Regions from separate parts of the Kosakonia sp. YIM B13571 genome, predicted to be linked through region 1. Evidence: predicted binding sites of a transcription regulator. Region 1 holds the regulator's gene; each other region holds the start of a gene.

Region 1 (5,416 bases):
GCCGGATATTCTGACCAGCGCCAAAGCGCTCGGCGGTGGTTTCCCTATCAGCGCGATGCTGACCACGCATGAGATTGCCAGTGTCTTCCACGCCGGTTCACACGGTTCCACCTACGGTGGCAACCCGCTGGCCTGCGCCGTCGCCGGGACCGCATTCGATATTATCAACACGCCGGACGTGCTCAGTGGCGTGAATGAAAAACGTCAGTTGTTCGTTAAGCATTTACAGCAAATCGGCGAGAAATTTGACCTGTTTAGCGACATTCGCGGCATGGGGCTGCTCATTGGTGCTGAGCTTAAACCGCAATATAAAGGCCGCGCGCGCGATTTCCTCTACGCCGCCGCCGATGCGGGTGTAATGGTGCTGAACGCCGGCCCGGACGTCATGCGCTTTGTCCCCTCGCTGGTTATTGACGCGCAGGATATTGAAGAAGGGATGAACCGCTTCGCGGATGCGGTGGCGAAAGTGGTCAACGGTTAAGGCGGCGATTTAGCCAAATGCCGTGATGCGGGCGCTGACGCCATGCTACCGACGAAATGGTGTGCATGGTGTTCAGATGCCCGATAATCCGTTGTAAATGCTGCTCCAGCGTGCTCATTGGCCCGTGCGTTAACGTTTCCGGGGCTTCGAGGATATTCACATCGCCGGATTCTCCCGGCCCGTCATACTCCAGCCGCTGTTGGCAGCGCTGCAGGGCAATTTCGCAGGATTGCAAATAACGTTGCGCCAGTTCCGGCGTCAACATCGTATGTTCGCGCGCCAGTGTCGTCATCGCATTGATATGCTCAACGATAAATTGGCTGTGCGTTACCCACAGTTTCATATCTTCCAGATAACGCGTATTAAATCCCGGTTCCTGCATGGCCTGGTTTAGCGAGTTAAACAGGGCGTTATGCGCCTGGTTTACGCGCATACGTTGCCAGGCAAGCGGTGTTGGCTCTGGGTTATCGCTTAGGATCAGGCGAATCGCTTCCTGATCCGTTTCCAGCGCATCATGCGCATTCTGACGCAGCAAGCCACTTTGCCACTGCGGCCACAGCCAGACCATGCCGCCGAAGGCAATCAGGCAACCAATCAACGTATCAATAAGCCGGGCGACGATAAACTCCTCACCATTTAGCGTCAGCAACTGCAAGGTGTAGACGGCGGTAATGGTAAAACCCACCATCGCCCAGCCGTAGTTTTTCCGAATAATGAGATAACTGACCAGCGTAATCATCAGCATCGCGGCCAGCGTAAAACCGAGCGGAACATGAAAGTGCAGCGTTGCCCCCGCAATTACCAGCCCCGCAAGGGTTCCCGCCGCCCGGTGGACAATGCGAACGCGCGTTGCGCCATAACCGTTTTGCGTGACAAACATCACCGTCATCATGATCCAGTAGGGTTTCGGTAAATGCAGGGCGCTGCCCATCAGGCTGGCGATGCTGAGCATTACGCTTATCCGCGCGGCATTACGCAGCGCTGCGGATTTCAGTGATAAATAACTTTTCAGGGCTGGCAAAAGGGGTAAGCGCCGCTGCTTTTCCGCCATCAGATCGCGGGCATAGAGCGGGCGCTGAGTGCGCAAGACGCGAGCGATACGGCTAAAATGCCAGGCGCAGAATTGCCCGACCGGGTTATCCGGGTGCTGGCGGGCGATTTTTTCCAGCGCGCCGATCTGCTTATCCATGTTGAAGCGAGTAGGGTAGCGATGGTAGAGAATGTCATCAGCCAGGATGCGCAAGCGAGCGGCGACCGTCTGCGCATTCCAGCGGATCACCTGCTCGGCGTGGGTTTGTTCCACCAGTTTTTGCACTTCTTCCGGCTGGTGCAAACTCACCGAAATGTGCTCTTGTAGATCCAGCGCTACCTGGAAAACCCGCAGTAGCCGTTTGTAATCGTTGTGCTTATTGGCGGCCAGCATATGCAGCTGTTGATAGCTCTGGCTTATCATATCCACCGCCTTTTGCTGGCGGGCGAGCAACGGCGGCAGCGCTTTTTCCGGGTCGGCGTGCTGCGTCAGCAGGCTGTATTTCGCCTCGCAGTAATCCGCCAGTTGCCGGTAGAGCAGGCTGAGAGATTCGCGCAGTGGTTGCTCTCGCCACATCCAGAACCAGAACCAGTTGAACAGCCCGTACCACAGCGTGCCCAGCGCATAGATAAGCAGCGGCTCCCATACCGGCATATTACCGGCAAGGCTGAGCGTAAAGATGGCGGCAATGAGCGAAGCCGGGAGCAGGCGACCGTGCAGCGCGCTAATTTCGGCGGTCACGCCTAAAACCAGCGTCAGCCCAGTGAGGATCAACGGCAATGGAAGATCTTTCGCCAGCAATAATTGAACCGCCAGGCTGCTGCCAGCAAACAAGCTTCCGCCAATGATCAGGCGCTTGAAAAAACGTTTATGTGGCGTATCAAGCCCGGCGATGTTGCAGCAGGCGGGAACGAGGGAAAACAGCAGACCTTGTTGCAGATGGCCGGTAACCAGACCAATGGCCACAGGCAAACATAACACCAGCGTCTGTCGCAGTGCGTAGTTGATTTCGGGATGATAAATCAGCCTGCGCCACATGAGGGAAGAAAAACGACGCAGCGCGTAAGCTGCGCCGTTTTACAGATTAACGCGTTCCGTATACGACGATGGTTTTACCGTGGGCGGAGATCAGATTCTGATCTTCGAGCATTTTGAGAATGCGGCCCACTGTTTCACGGGAACAACCGACGATCTGACCAATTTCCTGGCGAGTAATTTTAATTTGCATGCCGTCCGGGTGGGTCATTGCGTCTGGCTGTTTCGCCAGATTTAATAGCGTTTGCGCGATACGGCCGGTTACGTCAAGGAAGGCAAGGTTGCCCACTTTTTCTGAAGTGACCTGCAGGCGACGCGCCATTTGTGAGGAAAGACGCATCAGGATATCCGGGTTAACCTGGATTAACTGACGGAATTTTTTGTAGGAGATTTCAGCCACTTCACAAGCAGTTTTAGCGCGTACCCATGCACTGCGCTCCTGACCCTCTTCGAACAGGCCCAGTTCACCGATAAAATCTCCCTGGTTCAGGTAAGAGAGGATCATCTCTTTACCTTCTTCATCCTTGATCAGCACTGCCACTGAGCCTTTAACGATGTAATACAGCGTTTCCGCTTTTTCACCCTGGTGAATCAGCGTGCTCTTCGACGGGTACTTATGAATGTGGCAATGAGACAAGAACCATTCAAGCGTCGGGTCTGTTTGTGGTTTGCCAAGCACCATGCGCGATTATCCTCTGTTATAAGCTGTCTCAGACACAGGATGAGCCCCTACGTCTGGGGTTGCAATCTAAGCTTCCCGCATCCTGGGAAGCGGACCGTCAGCGTCATCTGCGGTCTCTAAAGTATGATGTCATGCATACATGCGTAACATCCATTTATCTCTGTAGCATCCAGAGTGTTTTAGCATAGCTTTTACCGCCTGTCTCCTGGTGTCTCGCTTCAGCATGACGCAGGTCGCCTTCCGTTGCGAGTTTTGTTATGTACGCGTAATCTGTAAAGAAAATTGCCACTCCGGAGTGAAGAAAATGCAGGCACGTGTGAAATGGGTTGAAGGGTTAACGTTCCTTGGTGAGTCCGCATCGGGTCACCAAATCCTGATGGACGGCAACTCCGGCGACAAAGCGCCAAGCCCGATGGAAATGGTGCTGATGGCGGCGGGCGGATGCAGTGCCATCGATGTGGTTTCTATTTTGCAAAAAGGGCGTCATGACGTGACCGACTGCGAAGTGAAGCTGACCTCAGAGCGTCGCGAAGAAGCGCCGCGCCTGTTTACCCACATCAATTTGCACTTTATCGTCACCGGAAAAGATCTGAAGGATGCGGCGGTTTCCCGCGCGGTGGATTTATCCGCGGAGAAGTATTGCTCCGTGGCCTTGATGCTCGAAAAAGCGGTGAACATCACCCACTCTTACGAAGTTATCGAAGCCTGATGCGAAAAGCCCGGCGGCGCGTTGCTTACCGGGCTTTCTACATTATTTGATCTTTTTGCCTTCCATCAGCCGTTGCACCAGCGGCGTCATAATCAACTCCATCGCCAGCCCCATTTTCCCGCCAGGCACCACCAGCGTATCCATATGCGAGATAAACGAGCCTTGCAGCATCGCCAGTAACCACGGGTAATCAATCCCTTCCAGATTACGGAAGTGGATCACCACAAAACTCTCGTCAAGCGAGGGAATGCCTTTCGCCGCAAAGGGATTGGAGGTATCCACCGTTGGCACGCGCTGGAAGTTGATGTGCGTACGGGAAAACTGCGGCGTAATAAAATTGATGTAATCCTCCATCGAGCGCACGACAGAATCCATCACCGCTTCACGCGAATGCCCGCGCTCGCTGGTATCGCGGACAAGCTTTTGAATCCATTCCAGATTGACGATCGGCACTACGCCCACCAGCAAATCCACATGCTTTGCGACATCGTTTTGCGGGGTCACTACACCGCCGTGCAGACCTTCATAAAACAGCACATCGGTCGGCTCAGGCAGCGGTTGCCAGGGTGTAAACGTGCCCGGTACCTGGTTCCAGGGAACGGCTTCATCGTAGGTGTGCAGGTATTTGCGCGCCTGGCCTTTGCCAGTTTGACCATATTCGCTAAACGTCTGTTCCAGCAGGCCAAAGTCATTGGCTTCCGGGCCAAAATAGCTGATATGCCGCCCAAGATCGCGGGCCTTGCGGATAGCCATATCCATTTCCGGGCGGGTATAGCGATGGAAACTGTCACCTTCCACTTCTGCCGCGTGCATATTGAGCTGAGCGAAGATTTTACGAAAGGCGAGGCTGGTGGTGGTGGTTCCCGCGCCGCTGGAGCCTGTAACGGCGATAACCGGATGTTTGGCGGACATAGCAACTCCCTGAATTAACGATTATTTCAGTATAGCCAGCCGCCATGTATTTGTTCAGTCGTGGAACTGTCCGCGCGGCATTATATTGGCCGTCTCGTGCAGTTCCGACCACACCAGTACGGCTTCGCCGCGTTGCAGCTGCCGTTTAACGTCGGCGACCTTTTGCTCAAGTGAACGCTCATGTTCACCATAATCAGTGCCTTCGCGCAAGACAAAGCTCTCAATCAGATTGTCCAGCGTCTGCGCATCAATTTCTTGCCAGGGAATAATCATCGTCTTTCCAGGTAAGCGGATAACCAATCCGGAATGCGTTTTTCCAGCCACATTTCCGGGTGGCGCAAGGTTCCACCAACAAACCCGACATGGCCGCCATGTTCCGTCAGTTGGTACTCAATATTTGCCGGCAAATGCCCGGCATCCGGGATCACGTTGTGATCCATAAACGGGTCATCTTTCGCGTGGATAATCAGCGTCGGTTTACGAATATCCGGCAAAACCGGCATCGCGCTACAGCGGCGATAGTAATCCAGTGCGTCGGCAAAGCCGTGGATTTTTGCGGTGATCAGA
Region 2 (5,416 bases), on a different contig from region 1:
TCGTGCCTTCCATGATGGCAAACGGCTTTAACGGTATTTTTCTGGTGGCAACCAACCCGTGCGACATCATTACCTGGCAGGTGTGGAAACTTTCCGGGCTGCCGCGCAACCAGGTGATTGGCACCGGCGTCTGGCTGGATACCACCCGCTTACGCCGCGCACTGGCACAGGCGCTGGATATTGGCGCGCAAAGTATTGATGCGTTTATCCTCGGCGAACATGGTGACACCCAGTTCCCGGTGTGGTCGCATTCGTCGGTATATGGTTCGCCGATTGCCGATGTTTACCGGCGCAAAACCGGCCAGCGGCTGGATGTCGACGCGCTGGCGGACAAAGTGCGCCGCCACGGCTTTGAGATTTACGCCCGTAAAGGCTGTACGGAGTACGGCATTGCCGGAACCATTGCCGAGATCTGCCGCAATATTTTCACCGGCAGCCACCGCGCGCTGGCGATCTCCTGCATTCTGGACGGGGAATATGGCGTCAGCGACGTGGCGATTGGCGTACCGGCTGTGCTGGCGCAAAACGGGGTTCAACAGATTATTGAACTGCAACTGGAAGGTGACGAAGTGGCGAAATTCAACCACTCCGCAGAGGTTATCAAAGCGAATATCGCCCGCTTGCCGTAACTGACGCCGTTAACCGGCAATGGGTTTGCTATGTCCGTGACTGTAAACCGCGATGGTGTTGAAGTGATGTCTGCGTCTGCACATTGCAGGAAGAAAGCAGGAAGAAATCGGCCCGGCGAAACAATGCCGGGCTGTGTTTAGCGTAAGAACACTTTGCCCAGCAGATAGAGCGTTGCCTGACCGCCAATCAATACGCGATCGCCGCGCCATTCACAGCGTAAATCGCCGCCGCGCGCGGAAACCTGCCGCGCCTGTAGGCTGTTTTTACCCAGTTTTTCGCCCCAGTACGGGATCAACATACTGTGCGCCGAACCGGTCACCGGATCTTCCGCCACCGCTTCGCCTGGGCAGAAAAAACGGCTGACAAAATCAACGTTCTCACCGGGCGCGGTCACGCAGACCATTTTGCCAAGCGGTTTCATTGCCGCGATATCCGGCGTTAAGGCTTCTACCTGCGCCTGATTTTCCAGCACCACCAGATAATCCCGCGCCACGCGCACTTCTTTGGCGCTTTCAATGCCCAGCGTTTTCAGCAGCAGCGCCGGAACCGGGCTTACCACTTGTGTCGACCAGGCCGGGAAATCCAGCGTCAGCCAGTCGCCGTTGCGGCTCACTTTAAGTTCGCCCACAAACCGGGTGGTGAAGAGGATTTCGGTGTCCGGGTAATCCAGATATTCAAAGATCACGTGGGCGGCGGCGAGTGTCGCGTGGCCGCAAAGATTGATCTCATCTTGCGTGGTGAACCAGCGCAGCTCAAAACCGCTGTCGTTACGCACGAAGAAAGCGGTTTCGGACTGGTTATGCTGCTGCGCCATGCGAAGCAGCACATCATCCGCTAACCATTCAGTCAGGGGACAGACGGCGGCGGCATTACCGCCAAAAGTGCGGTCGCTAAAGGCGTCGACCATATAGAAATCGATGGTTTGCATAGCATTTCCTCTTTTTGTCTTCTGTTTTTGAGCGCTATTGGGAAACGTTGCAACAGGTATTTTTCATATGGATAGAAAGTGAGATCTACATCACAAAATGTTTGTATTTTCGCCAGTAAAGGCAGTAAGATCGCCCTCTCTTCTTTTTCCCAACCAACCCCAAATACCCTTATGACTACGAATACCGTTTCACGAAAAGTTGCGTGGCTGCGGGTAGTGACGCTTGCTATCGCCGCATTTATTTTCAACACCACCGAATTCGTGCCTGTGGGTTTGCTGTCGGATATCGCGCAGAGCTTCGACATGGAAACCGCGCAGGTGGGGATCATGTTGACCATCTATGCCTGGGTTGTGGCGTTAATGTCGCTGCCCTTTATGCTGCTGACCAGCCAGATTGAGCGCCGTAAGTTGTTGATTGCGCTCTTTGTGCTGTTTATCGCCAGCCATGTGTTGTCGTTCCTGGCATGGAGTTTTGAGGTGCTGGTGCTAAGCCGCATCGGCATTGCTTTCGCCCATGCGATCTTCTGGTCGATTACCGCTTCGCTGGCCATTCGCCTGGCGCCTGCCGGTAAAGGCGCGCAGGCGTTGAGTCTGCTCGCTACCGGCACCGCGCTGGCAATGGTGCTCGGGCTGCCGATGGGTCGTATCGTCGGGCAATATTTCGGCTGGCGCACCACCTTTTTCGCCATCGGTATGGGTGCGCTGGTCACGCTGGTGTGTCTGGTGAAATTGCTGCCACCGCTGCCGAGTGAACATTCCGGTTCGCTGAAAAGCCTGCCGGTGCTGTTCCGTCGTCCGGCGTTGATGTGCATCTACCTGCTCACCGTGGTGGTGGTTACCGCGCATTACACGGCTTACAGCTACATTGAGCCGTTCGTACAAAACGTGGCCGGCTTTAGCGCTAATTTCGCCACGCTGCTGCTGTTAGTGCTTGGCGGCGCGGGGATTATCGGTAGCCTGCTCTTCGGCAAACTGGGGAACCAGCACGCCTCTGGCCTGGTGTGCAGCGCGATTGGTTTGCTGGTGATTTCGCTGGTGATGATGCTGCCCGCCTCCGGTAGCGAAATGCATCTGGCGATGCTGAGCGTGGTATGGGGCATTGCGATTATGATTATCGGCCTTGGCATGCAAGTAAAAGTGCTGGCGCTGGCATCGGATGCTACCGATGTCGCAATGTCGCTGTTTTCCGGAATTTTTAACATTGGTATCGGCGCGGGCGCGCTGGTCGGCAATCAGATAAGCCTGCACTGGTCGATGAACGTGATTGGCTACGCCGGGGCGATCCCGGCGATTGCCGCGCTGGTGTGGGCGGTGGTGATTTTCCGCCGCTGGCCGGTGAAACTGGAAGAGCAAACCCACGCCAGCCACGTTTAAACCGCGCGGTTACCGTGCGGTAGAGATAACTTCATCCATCACCGTGGTTTGCCAGTCAAACCACGGGTTCCACGTCAGGCGAGCATGAATTTTGTTCGCCTCTACCAGCCCCCAGTCTGAATACCACACCTCTTGCCCCGCCAGACAACGCTTTGCCGCCTCTTCTGACTGACCATTCGCACAGAGCAGTACGCTGCCTTTGCGCCCGTACAGCGGGTTAAGCGGCGAAAAGAGCACCGACATATGGGAAAACTGGCTGATGCGCTCCTGCGGTACGTAATCCGGCTTCACGCGTAAGCGCGGCATTTTCGCGGCTTCCGGCGGCGGCGTGCCGTACCAAATTACGCGGCTGGCGGGGTGGGTGAAGTTGCGGTCGAAATGATCAAGGATCCAGCGGGTATCGAGCACCGAATCATGCTCGGTTAACACCAGTAGCGTCGGTTTTGTCCACGACTTACGCGCAAGCAGTCGCTGCGCGCTGGCGCTGGTACGCCAGAACTGGGCGAAACCGTTGGTCGGCACTCGTAAGTAGCGGGTGGCAATTTGCTGCGGAAAAACGGCGCTCGGCGGGCGCAACCAGTCGCGAAACAGCGCCACCGTCGGGGCGAGAAAATCGTAACCGGTACTGGATTTAAACGCCGGGGAAAACAGCAATAGCCCCTGCACGTTGTCATGCGCCATCGCATATTCCAGCGCCAGATTCCCGCCAGTGGAAAAACCGCCGAGCCAAAGGGTATCAACCTCTTTACCCAGAATATCGGCCTGCTCACGCACCACTTGCCGCCACTGAGAAACATCGACATCCAGCAGATCCGCAGGCCGTGTGCCATGACCGGGTAACAGCACGGTGCGCACCAGAAAGCCCTGTTTTGCCAGTTCGGGGGCAATATCCACAAACGATCCTGGCCCGTCGCCCAGACCGTGGATCAGCAAAATGCCTTTGTGCGCGGGCTTAGCCGGACGCCATTCCTGTGGTGTGTTGAGCCGCAGTTCGCTCTCTTTGTCCAGCGTCTGAAAAGCCCGGTGCGCGGCGACAAAATCACGCGTTTGCCGTTGATATTCAGTGAAGCTTTTTTGCGCCAGCGGCGGTTGTGCGCCGGGGCGTTGCTGACAGCCGGTTAGCGCAACCAGCGCCACGATCAAGCAGAAGAGAAATGTGCGCATCAGGCTCCGGCATGAAAAGTGGTGATGATTTCCAGCACGCCATTAATGATAAATTGCACACCCATACAGACCAGCAGAAATCCCATCAGCCGTGAAATGGCCTCAATACCGCCCTTACCCACCAGCCGCATAATTGCCCCGGAACTGCGCAGGCTGATCCATAAAATCAGCGCCACAATGGCAAAAATCAGCGTTGGCGCAACGGTGATGACCCACTCGGGAAATTCGGTGCCGTGGCGAATAGTCGAGGCGGAACTGATGATCATAGCGATAGTGCCAGGCCCGGCAGTGCTCGGCATGGCCAGCGGTACAAAAGCGATATTCGCGCCGGGTTCCTCTTCCAACTCTTCTGACTTGGTTTTCACTTCGGGTGATTCATGTGGCTTTTGCGCCGGAAACAGCATGCGAAAACCGATAAAGGCCACAATCAATCCACCGGCAATGCGCAATCCCGGAATGGAGATCCCGAAGGTGTTCATCACCACCTGGCCTGCGTAGTACGCCACCATCATAATAATGAAGACATAAACCGAGGCCATTCGCGCCTGCTCGTTACGCTGCGCGCTGTTCATATTGCCCGCCAGCCCTAAAAACAGCGCCACAGTCGTTAACGGGTTTGCCAGCGGTAGCAATACCACCAGCCCAAGGCCGATGACTTTAAATAGTTCCAGCATCTGACGGTCACTCCTTGCAAGGTCAAAACCTCGCCAGTATAGCCATAACGCGGCGGCAATGGCATGCCCACACGCAACTCATGTCTTTATAAAATAATTACTTTCAGTGAGTTACGAAGGGATTTTTTTCCTGACATGAAACGTTTTAGCAAATAGTGGCATCGGTGAATTCATTCGGTTGACTTATATTTGCCTGAGCAATAATATCTGCCGTGACTAATCTACTTGCCGGGGCAACCATTGTGAAAAGCACGAATGATCTATTTAACGACATCATTCCTCTTGGCCGCTTGATCCACATGGTTAACCAGAAAAAAGATCGTTTACTTAATGATTACCTGTCGCCGCTGGATATCACCGCCACCCAGTTTAAGGTGCTCTGCTCTATCCGCTGCGAAGTGTGTATCACCCCGGTAGAACTGAAAAAAGTGCTTTCCGTCGATCTCGGTGCCCTGACCCGCATGCTGGACAGGCTGGTTTGCAAAGGCTGGATCGAACGTAACCCGAATCCGAATGACAAGCGCGGCGTGCTGGTGCGGTTAACCGCCGAAGGCGCGGCGCTGTGTGAGCAATGTCATCAATTAGTAGGGCATAACCTGCACCAGGAATTAACCAAAAACTTAACGACAGAAGAAGTGGCAACCCT
Region 3 (5,416 bases), on a different contig from region 1:
ATCGCCCGCACGATATATCTCAAAATCGGCTGAGATTTGACCATGTTGCTTATTTTCCCTTGAAGTCCTTAACGATAAATATCGTTATAAAAAATGCCAACGCAGCGAGATTAATTATCTGAATGCATCGAGACAAATGCTCTGACGTAATTTTGTGGAAGAACGCACAAATTTACGCGCAATGAGAATAAGAGCACTCTTTGCGACAAGACGAACCGAGGTTACCTGAACATCTTCGGCATGGCGAGCGGTTTTCTTTAATTTTTTATAAGAAATTATGATAGAGAAAGTGAATTCTCAGGATTGGGTGAAAAATAACCAATTTGGCTTAAATAGCATGCAAATTGCTCTTTTATAGGCAGATTGCCGTGACGAGAAAATGACAAAATTAGGGAAAAGCCGGGATTACGCATCAGGAATCGAAAACGATTCCTGATGAATGCGTGTTATTGATAATCGGAAATTGTTTAAATTTTGTTATTTCTGGGCAGGAAATGATCAAAGGCAGAAATAATTTTGTCGCTAAGCGGTGTTAACAAACACCACGGCAGACCGATCAAGACCGCCGACAGAGATCCGATGGCAATATCGGTAAACCAGTGAGCGCCGATCATTACGCGTGGAAAGGCGAAAACCGCAAAAATAATAAGGGAAATGCCCAGCGCTTTTCGGCCAAAATATCGCCACATTACACCCGCGAAAATAAGCAGCATCATGCCGTGATCGCCAGGGAAACTGTCTTTCGAGGCGTCTTTGGTGGGGAAGTCGAGCAAATCGCTAACCCGGTAAATGTCGGTAAAGAACAGCGACGGGCTGGCGCGTTTGACGGGCATCAGATTCTGCGCCAGTTGATTAATCACCACGGCGATCAGCAGCATCGTCAGGCCAATCATCAGAATACGGCGTCGCCCGGCCGCATCGTCTTTTAACCAAAAAGAGGTCATTAAACAGCCCATCGCCACCAGCGAGCAGGCGTCAAAGGCGCGATTATTGGTTAGCGCCACCAGCCACAAATAAGCGCGGCTTTCCATCAGACCCTGGTTGAAAAAGTGGAATATTGCAGAGTCCAGCGGAAACCAAAAACCGTGGTTAGCGGGCAAATACCAGGAAATAAATAGCGCCACTCCTGCGGCATTCAACAGTAAAATTAGCGGTAAACGAGTTTTCATAACGAATCTATTTTCAATTAACACGGCGGCAACGTTAGTGTTCCTGACTTAAACGAAGCTTCAACAAAGCGGACTGAAGCGTGTTCCAGTCTGCCTCTGAGGCGGTAATCAGCTCAATGCGGCTATCCGGCGGCGCAACATTTTGCGTTTCGATATGCAGATCCTGCCCCTGGCGGTTAACGCGCAGCAATCCTTCCGGAATACGCATTACCCCTTTAACACGCTCAACCGGCGCAAGGCGCGCCCACTCCAGTAAACCGATGGTGTCGAACACTGTCTCTTCATCAAAAATCCAGCCGCAGGCGTGATGGCCCTGGCCGCTGTTAAGGCTGCGACGCCAGCGTTGATGCGCTGGCAAGCTTAATGCCGCGAGGCCTTTTTTCTCACTATGTGCATGGTTATGCGCGGCACTTGAAGGTAGCTCACGCAGGTTACGGCGAGGAAGATCAAGCAGTGCGCCGTCAATAGCACCCTGGGTCGCGCTAACCTGTAAGCGATCACCACCATACTCCGCCCACCACCTATCCAGCGCTTGCTGGCTCTGCGGTGTAGCGCGATCTTGCTTATTGGCAACGACAATATCTGCCGCCGCTAATTGGTCGCGGAAGTTTTCATTGGTGAGTGCTTTTTCATCCAGTAACTGGCGGGGATCCAGCAAGCAGAGCGTTGCGCGCAAGTCTATCCACGGTTCATACACTGGGGCGCTGAGCATATCGAGGATCTGTTTTGGATGGCCCAGCCCGGTCGGCTCAATCAGCAACCGGTCAGGTTTCCCCTGGCGCAGCAGCGTATTGAGACCCACCTGCATCGGCAGGCCATTAACGCAACACATACATCCGCCCGGAATCTCTTTAAGCAGCGCACCGCTGTCAGCCAGCAGCGCGCCATCAATGCCGACTTCACCAAATTCATTCACCAGCACGGCCCATTTTTCCTGCGGGTCTTTATTGGCCAGCAAATGCAAAATCGACGTGGTTTTGCCGCTTCCGAGAAAGCCGGTGATGAGGTTGGTTTTGGTCACAAGCGCTCCAGGCGTCAACGAAATTAAATGTGACTGACGATCCTGGCGAAAAAAGTGCGAAAAGAGAAGGGCGCGGACGGCGTAAAAGCACTAACCGTCCGCCTAAATAGCAGAAATTGTTAATTACCGAGTGCGCGTTTCACCGCTGCATGTGCACCTTCAGTGGTGAGCGCTTGCCATGCGCGATGGATAGCATCAACAAACGTCGGGTTTTGCGGCAGGTCACTACCGAAAATCTCTTTTAGTGTCAGCAGTGCCGTTACGCGTTCATCGACGTTACTGGTTTCGACAATCGCGTGAATTTTATCCGCCAGCGGATCGCGAATATCAATACTCTGACCGGCGTCATCCACACCGCTGACATAACGCATCCAGCCCGCAATACCCAGCGCTAACAGCGGCCACTGCGTTTCTCGTTGCAAATGCACCCGAACACCATCCAGCATACGCTGCGGCAGCTTTTGGCTGCCGTCCATGGCGATTTGCCAGGTGCGGTGTTTCAGCGCCGGGTTAGAAAAACGGTCGATCAGGCTATCGGCATAGGCAGTGAGATCAACGCCAGTAATGCGCAGCGTCGGGGCTTGTTCCTGGAGCATCAGGCGGCGCACCGCGGTGCGGAACACATCATCCTGCATGCAATCATTAATATGCGCGAAACCTGCCAGGTAGCCGAGATACGCCAGAAAAGAGTGGCTGCCATTAAGCATGCGTAACTTCATTTGCTCCCACGGCTGTACATCCTGTACCAGTTGTACGCCTGCCACTTCCCATTCAGGACGTCCGGCGACGAAATTATCTTCAATCACCCACTGAATAAACGGCTCACAACTGATGGCGCACGGATCAAATACGCCCAGCGCTTCGCTTATTTCTGCCAGTGATTCGTCCGTTGCTGCCGGAACAATACGGTCAACCATGGTGGCCGGAAAGCTCACATGTTCCGCTATCCATTGCGCCAGTTCCGGCGAGCGGGTTTGTGCCATGCCAAGTACGGCGTTTTTAACAATATGACCATTATCTGGAATATTATCGCAGGAGAGCACGGTAAAAGGCGGCAGCCCGCGTTCACGGCGACGGGAGAGCGCTTCAACCAGAATCCCTGGTGCTGAGTGCGGTTCGCCTGGGTGCTGGAGATCGTGTTCGATGCGCGGCTGCTGCAGATCCAGTTTGCCGCTGGCAGGGTCAATGCAATAACCTTTTTCGGTGATGGTCAAAGAGACAATCGCCACTTGCGGTTCGCAGAATTTTTCAATTATGGCGGGCAGCGAATCGAGTTTCGCGTTCAGACATTCGTTCACCACGCCAATAATAATCGGCTGGTTCCCGTCCGCCCCTTTTTCCAGCACGGTGTATAAATGATTCTGCTCGCGCAACTGGGACATGAGCACATCGCCGCTGAACAGGCTTATTTCACAGATCCCCCAGTTACCGCCTTGCGCGTTCAGCACCCGGTTGGTTAACAGCGCCTGATGCGCACGATGAAATGCGCCAAAACCAAAGTGCACAATTCGCGAGCGCAGTTGTGTGCGGTCATACTGAGGTTGCTGTACGCTGGCGGGAAGCGTTACGGAGGCGATTGTCTTCATCTATATACACCTGATTAACCAATAATTAACAATGTGCAGTGTAAAGTTATATGACAGCAAAAAGAATTGGTATGCCGTAATTATCCGGGGAATGTGAGCTGGATCAATCATTGCTGTGGGAAGATTTGACCGTTGTAATTAAGCATGTATGGTAGTCGTCATATGTTTGTGTGTATTGGTATAACAACTTTGTAGAGGGTAAGGCAATGGAACAAACCTGGCGTTGGTATGGCCCGAACGATCCGGTGTCGCTTGATGATGTGCGTCAGGCAGGCGCGACGGGCGTCGTGACCGCACTGCACCATATCCCGAACGGCCAGGTCTGGCCGGTTGACGAGATCAAAGCGCGTCAGGCGCTGTTGGCGGAAAAAGGGCTGGTCTGGTCGGTGGTCGAAAGTATTCCGGTGCATGAAGATATTAAAACTCATACCGGGCAGTACGACACCTGGATTGCCAACTATCAGCAGAGCATCCGCAATCTGGCAGCCTGCGGTATTGATACCGTGTGCTACAACTTTATGCCGATCCTCGACTGGACGCGTACCGATCTTGAATATGAACTGCCGGACGGCTCCAAAGCGCTGCGTTTTGACCAGATTGCTTTTGCCGCGTTTGAGCTGCATATCCTGAAGCGCAAAGGCGCAGAAGCAGACTACAGCGAAGAAGAGCAGCGCCAGGCGCAAGCTTATTTCAACGCCATGACTGAAGCGGAAGTCGAAAAGCTGACGCGTAATATTATCGCTGGCTTGCCGGGTGCTGAAGAGGGGTATACCCTGGCGCAGTTCCACGCGCGCCTTGCTGAATACGACGGCATCGACAAAGCGCAACTGCGTGAAAATATGGCTTATTTCCTGCGCGCTATCGTTCCAGTTGCGCAGGAAGTGGGCGTGCGTATGGCGGTTCACCCGGACGATCCGCCGCGCCCGATCCTCGGTTTGCCGCGTATCGTTTCTACTCTTGAAGATATGCAGTGGCTGAAAGAAGCGGTAAACAGCATCAACAACGGTTTCACCATGTGCACAGGTTCATACGGCGTGCGTGCGGATAACGACTTAGTGCGGATGATCGAGACGTTTGGCGATCGCATTCACTTTACGCACTTGCGTTCAACCTGCCGCGAAGATAACCCGAAAACGTTCCATGAAGCCGCGCATTTGCAGGGTGACGTGGATATGGTGTCGGTGGTTGCCGCCATTCTGACTGAAGAGCAACGCCGCAAGAAAGCCGGTGATTTGCGCCCGATCCCGTTCCGCCCGGATCATGGTCACCAGATGCTGGATGATTTGCGTAAGAAAACCAACCCAGGTTATTCGGCGATTGGTCGCCTGAAAGGGATGGCAGAAGTTCGCGGCGTTGAGCTGGCGCTGAAGAAAACCCTGTTCCGCGATCTGTTGTAATCCGATTTATTGTCGGAAAATAAAAAGCCACTTCAATGAAGTGGCTTTTTTAATGTATCACGCTTATCAATCGGTGCGGCCCATATAGCGGCGCTCTTCAATATGAATACGGATTCTCTCGCCGGTGGTCAGGTATTCCGGAACCTGTACCACCAGGCCAGTCGTCAGGGTTGCCGGTTTGGTGCGCGAGCTGGCGGAAGCGCCTTTGATACCTGGTGCGGTTTCCACAATTTCCAGATCCAC
Region 4 (5,416 bases), on a different contig from region 1:
CGGTTTGAACAGCTACGATCCGGATAATGGCTGGAGCCCTTATCTGGAGCTGACGGTCAGCTACCGTCTGACGGATAGCTGGACCGTGTACGGTGTCGGTCGTTACACCCATTTGTCGGATGAGATCAAAGACAGTCCGATGGTGGATAAATCCTGGGGCGGACTGTTGTCCACCGGGGTGACTTACCGCTTCTGATTGTGCAGTTGAATAGCGCGATCTGTGCAATAAAACAGGGCCATTGGCCCTGTTTTGCTTTACGGTGAAACGTTTAGCAGGAGGAGAGTATGGCAGATAACAACGTCGTTTTTGCAGGCCAGGTTTCGCAGCCCGCCATTGGCCAGGGCACCTGGTATATGGGGGAAAACGTGCGGCTGCGTCAGAAAGAAGTGGATGCGCTGCGTGCGGGTATCGATCTCGGTTTAACGCTGATTGATACTGCGGAAATGTACGCCGACGGCGGAGCGGAAGAGGTGGTCGGCGAAGCCTTGCAGGGCGGATTGCGTGACAAAGTGTTCCTGGTTTCCAAAGTTTATCCGTGGAATGCCGGCGGCAAGAAAGCAATCGCTGCCTGCGAAGCCAGCCTGCGTCGCCTGAAAACCGAGGTTCTCGATCTCTATCTGCTGCACTGGCGCGGTCACTACTCCCTTGCTGAAACCGTCGAGGTGATGGAAACGCTGATCGCGCAGGGCAAAATACGTCGCTGGGGCGTTTCAAATCTGAATTACAGCGATATGCAGGAGCTGATGCGCGTGCGCGGCGGTGATGCGTGTGCGACAAATCAGGTGCTGTATCATCTTGGCTCACGCGGCATTGAATATGATCTGCTGCCATGGTGTCAGCAACAGGCAATACCAGTAATGGCTTATTGTCCGCTGGCTCAGGCTGGCCGCTTACGCGATGGTTTGCTGGAAAACAGCGCGGTGCGCGAAATTGCCGCCGCACATAACGTTAGTGCTGCGCAAATTTTACTGGCTTGGGTGATTAGCCATCAGGGCGTGATAGCGATTCCCAAAGCGTCCAGCGTGGTACATGTGCAGGAAAATGCGGAGGCATTGAATATCACGTTAAGCAGCGAAGAGTTAGTGCGGCTGGACAACGCTTTCCCGGCACCGGGCCGTAAAACGCCGCTCGACGTGGTGTGACAGGAATAATAACCCTCTCCTGTCGGGAGAGGGTCGGCAGGATCAGCGTTTAACGACGCGGATGGTCTGCGCCAGGCGGGACGGTTTCTCTTCCGTGGTTTTCTGCGGCACGGTCGCGTTAACCGATTCCACACAGACAAACGTTTTATAACCGTCATCCGGCATGTCGGTCATGCTGACGGAGAGCGCCGGGCCGGGGTTCCACGCGACGACATTCGCGTTATGACTGTGGATGACTTCGATGGTGCGGTTAAGCGCGCTGTCGTGGATCAGGCTGCAAGCTTCTGTATTCAGATAGACGCGGTCGGTGCGATCCGGGAAAGTCTGCACGCCATCGGCCAGCACATCTTCTTTCGCATCGTTCACTTTATCGATGAAACGATCGCCAAGACCGCTTACTTTTACGGCTGCGATATCACCGACGTTGAAATAGGTGTGCAGCGCTGAGGTGGTTTCAAACTCACCGTGAGCTTCCAGTTCCATTTCGCAGGTCGCACCCAGTTTGTAACGGGCATACACCGTAAAGTCGTGTGGCCAGAATTTGCGCGAAGCATCGCTGCTCTGCAGTTCAAAGGTCAGCACTACGCCATTGGCGTCTTCGTTATGCGCTTTCAGCGCCCACGGCAGATTGCGCGCAAAACCATGCGCGGGTAGGCCTTGTTGTTTTGCCGGGCCGAACCATGGCCAGCAAACCGGCACGCCGCCACGCAGCGCGACGCCATCTTTAAACGGCGTGTTGCCGCTCAGCCACAGAACTTCTTCTTCACCCTGCGGTTTCCATGAGAGCAGATGTGCGCCCTGTAGGGCGAATGAACCTTTAACCTGCGGATGGTCGACGACGATAACATCCAGCTCGTCCATTTTGCGCAGGGAGAGAGTAGGGGTAATTTGTTCGACTACCGGAAGTGCAAAAATTTTATTAATCATTAACGCAATCCTCTGTCTTCAAAACAAAAAAAGAGCGACCGAAGTCGCTCTTTCAGATCATGTTCTCATCTCAACTTATTTGGAGATGTGAGCGATCAGGTCCAGAACTTTGTTGGAGTAACCAGTTTCGTTGTCGTACCAGGAAACCAGTTTCACGAAGTTGTCGTTCAGTGCGATACCGGCTTTAGCATCGAATACGGAAGTGCAAACTTCGCCGTTGAAATCGGTAGAAACCACGTCGTCTTCGGTGTAACCCAGAACGCCTTTCATCGGGCCTTCAGAAGCGGCTTTGATGGCTTTCTTGATTTCTTCGTAGGACGCTGCTTTTTCCAGACGAACGGTCAGGTCAACAACGGATACGTTCGGAGTCGGAACGCGGAACGCCATACCAGTCAGTTTGCCGTTCAGTTCCGGCAGTACTTTACCTACTGCTTTAGCAGCACCGGTAGAGGACGGGATGATGTTCTGGGATGCGCCGCGGCCGCCGCGCCAGTCTTTGTGAGACGGGCCATCAACGGTTTTCTGCGTTGCAGTGGTCGCGTGAACAGTGGTCATCAGACCTTCGATGATACCGAAGTTGTCGTTGATAACTTTTGCCAGCGGAGCCAGGCAGTTGGTGGTGCAGGAAGCGTTGGAAACGATGTCCTGGCCAGCATATTTTTCGAAGTTAGCGCCACGTACGAACATCGGGGTGTTGTCTTTGGACGGACCAGTCAGAACAACTTTTTTCGCGCCAGCGGTGATGTGTTTACGAGCGGTTTCGTCGGTCAGGAAGATACCGGTAGCTTCAGCAACTACGTCAACGCCGATTTCGTTCCATTTCAGGTTAGCCGGGTCTTTCTCAGCAGTAACACGGATGGTTTTGCCGTTAACAACCAGGTGGCCGTCTTTCACTTCTACGGTACCGTTGAAACGACCGTGAGTGGAGTCATACTTCAGCATGTACGCCATGTATTCAGCGTCCAACAGATCGTTGATACCAACGATTTCGATGTCAGAACGTTCCTGAGCAGCACGGAAAACAATGCGACCGATACGGCCAAAACCGTTGATACCTACTTTGATAGTCATATATTCCACCAGCTATTTGTTAGTGAATAAAAGGTTGGCTGTAAAATTACAAAAACCTTACGCAGCGTCAAGCGGAATCGTGTCAATCATTGCGACAAATCAATCCTCCGCATAGCCTTTGTTCGACTGACTCGCCTCACTCTTCCTTTGAGCATGCTCCCCATATAAGGGCGCCGCCTGGAATTTTAAAGGTCAGATAGGATAAAAATGTGAGATTAATCACAATTCACCGGCTGCTTTACCGCAACAAATAAGTTTAGAACAAAAGTTAACGCCGCACTGTTAATGTTTTGTTAGAATCAGGCTGAAAAGTTGTCGAGTTTTTACCGTGAGGCGTGAGCAAATGGCGCATAATTCTTCTGAAGACGACCTGAAAAAAACACTGACTGAAATGCAGTTCTACGTGACACAGAACCACGGCACTGAGCCGCCGTTCACCGGGCGTTTTTTGCATAACAAACGCGATGGGATTTATCACTGTCTGGTGTGTGATGCCGCGCTGTTCAATTCGCAAACTAAGTATGATTCTGGCTGCGGTTGGCCAAGTTTTTTTGAGCCGGTCAGCGAGGATGCTATTCGTTATATCAACGATTATTCGCATGGCATGCAGCGCGTGGAAATCCGTTGCGGAAAATGCGATGCGCACCTGGGACACGTGTTTCCGGATGGCCCACAACCAACCGGCGAACGTTATTGTGTCAACTCTGCTTCCCTGAGTTTTACGGATGATGAAAATGGTGATCGGTCTCAGGGTTGAAAAAACGATTCAGCAATTATTCCACGGAGTTGTTTGAGATGAATCTTGATCAAATCGTTAACAGCATGACGCCGGAGATCTATCAGCGACTGGTAACGGCCGTTGAGTTAGGGAAATGGCCGGATGGCGTTGCGCTGACACCAGAGCAAAAAGAGAACAGCTTACAACTGGTGATGCTGTGGCAGGCGCGCAATAACACGCAGGCGCAGCACATGACCATTGATACCAACGGCCAGATGGTGATGAAAAGTAAGCAGCAGTTAAAAGAGGATTTTGGCATTTCGCCAAAGCCGATCGCGACGTTTAAATCGTAAGTCGCCATGCCGGAGGCGCAACACCATCCGGCATGATCATCAGGCGTGGGTTTCCTGCCAGTCCGCGAGCGTATAGAGCGTCGCGCCAGCCGCTGACATCTCCATAAACGCCTGGGTGCTGTCGTGTTGGTTCAGATTCACACCGCGACATCCGTCGGTAATGACATTCACCCTGTAGCCCAGGTTTAACGCATCCAGCACGGTAAATTTCACGCAGTAATCGGTGGCTAAACCGAGTACCACCAGTTCGCGAATGCCGTGCTGCTGCAACCAGCTGTGCAGGTCGGTTTCCTGACGATGGCCGTTATCAAAAAACGCACTGTAACTGTCAATCAGTGGGTTCTCGCCTTTGTGAAACACCGCGTCGATAGTGTGCTGATTCAGCAAGGGATGCAACGCCGCACCCTCGCTGTTTTGTACACAGTGATCGGGCCAGAATGTTTGGGCTAACCCAGCCAGCTCGCCCGTCGTGAACGGCGCGACGTGGTGCTGGCTGGCGAAACTGCCATGCCCGGCCGGATGCCAGTCCTGGCTTGCCACGATGGTATCGCCGTGTGTTTTACACCACGCCATCATGGCATTGGCGACATCTACCGTGTTGTCGCCTTCTGCCACTGCCAGCGCGCCGCCAGCGCAGAAATCATTCTGAATATCGACCAGCAGCAGTGCGCGTTGCGTCATACAAACCTCCTCATTCATCCGGCGTCAATTCACCGCGCAGGTTCTGCGTCATTGCGGTGCGAATTGAATCGGCGTCCAGATCCTGACTTAACAGGTAGTGAAGTTTTGTCAGGGTCGCTTCAACCGTCATGTCTGCGCCGCCAATCACACCTGCGTGGGCGAGGGCATTGCCGGTGGCGTAGCCGCCCATGTTGACTTTGCCGGACATACATTGTGTCAGGTTGACCACGACAATGCCGCGGGCGCTCGCTTCCTGTAACTCTTTCAGAAACTCACCGTTTTGCGGCGCATTACCCACACCGTAAGAACGAAGTATCAACGCTTTTACCGGCTGGCGCAGGAAGTTACGTACCACGTCGGCGGAAATACCCGGATAAATCGTCACCACGCCAATCGGCTGGGGAGTGATCGGATGCACCACCAATTCTCCCACCGTATGCGGTGCGGGTGGCGTACCCAGGCGACGAATATGGATACCCGCTTCCAGTAACGGCGCAAGGTTAGGCGAAGCGAACGCATCGAA

Evidence for each region. Region 1 encodes CRP, which controls carbon source genes, mostly activating them, when cyclic AMP is high. Its sites were predicted from a motif close to ATGTGANNNNNNTCACAT; they were not measured.
Region 2: the regulator CRP is predicted to act here: its motif matches at 1,637-1,654, upstream of ACFX4O_RS06525 (sugar transporter).
Region 3: the regulator CRP is predicted to act here: its motif matches at 3,868-3,885, upstream of ACFX4O_RS08605 (mannitol dehydrogenase family protein).
Region 4: the regulator CRP is predicted to act here: its motif matches at 3,349-3,366, upstream of msrB (peptide-methionine (R)-S-oxide reductase MsrB).

The regions. Positions count from the first base shown of each region.
Region 1 covers NZ_JBHZPL010000004.1:24,773-30,188, reverse strand. Annotated here, with positions in the region: gene ACFX4O_RS11730 (aspartate aminotransferase family protein) at 1-481, shown strand, start outside; gene ACFX4O_RS11725 (YccS/YhfK family putative transporter) at 471-2,549, opposite strand; gene crp (cAMP-activated global transcriptional regulator CRP) at 2,596-3,228, opposite strand; gene ACFX4O_RS11715 (OsmC family protein) at 3,533-3,937, shown strand; gene ACFX4O_RS11710 (phosphoribulokinase) at 3,980-4,849, opposite strand; gene ACFX4O_RS11705 (YheU family protein) at 4,904-5,122, opposite strand; gene ACFX4O_RS11700 (hydrolase) at 5,119-5,416, opposite strand, start outside.
Region 2 covers NZ_JBHZPL010000002.1:289,465-294,880, reverse strand. Annotated here, with positions in the region: gene ACFX4O_RS06535 (L-lactate dehydrogenase) at 1-629, shown strand, start outside; gene ACFX4O_RS06530 (PhzF family phenazine biosynthesis protein) at 767-1,558, opposite strand; gene ACFX4O_RS06525 (sugar transporter) at 1,730-2,932, shown strand; gene ACFX4O_RS06520 (alpha/beta fold hydrolase) at 2,942-4,096, opposite strand; gene ACFX4O_RS06515 (MarC family NAAT transporter) at 4,096-4,770, opposite strand; gene marR (multiple antibiotic resistance transcriptional regulator MarR) at 5,013-5,416, shown strand, end outside.
Region 3 covers NZ_JBHZPL010000003.1:31,563-36,978, forward strand. Annotated here, with positions in the region: gene mepS (bifunctional murein DD-endopeptidase/murein LD-carboxypeptidase) at 1-44, opposite strand, end outside; gene ACFX4O_RS08595 (phosphatase PAP2 family protein) at 468-1,169, opposite strand; gene ACFX4O_RS08600 (CobW family GTP-binding protein) at 1,204-2,190, opposite strand; gene ACFX4O_RS08605 (mannitol dehydrogenase family protein) at 2,310-3,776, opposite strand; gene uxuA (mannonate dehydratase) at 3,983-5,173, shown strand; gene yeiP (elongation factor P-like protein YeiP) at 5,240-5,416, opposite strand, start outside.
Region 4 covers NZ_JBHZPL010000002.1:71,258-76,673, forward strand. Annotated here, with positions in the region: gene ACFX4O_RS05475 (MipA/OmpV family protein) at 1-196, shown strand, start outside; gene ACFX4O_RS05480 (aldo/keto reductase) at 286-1,143, shown strand; gene ACFX4O_RS05485 (D-hexose-6-phosphate mutarotase) at 1,186-2,070, opposite strand; gene gapA (glyceraldehyde-3-phosphate dehydrogenase) at 2,146-3,141, opposite strand; gene msrB (peptide-methionine (R)-S-oxide reductase MsrB) at 3,485-3,898, shown strand; gene ACFX4O_RS05500 (YeaC family protein) at 3,937-4,212, shown strand; gene pncA (bifunctional nicotinamidase/pyrazinamidase) at 4,252-4,893, opposite strand; gene ansA (asparaginase) at 4,904-5,416, opposite strand, start outside.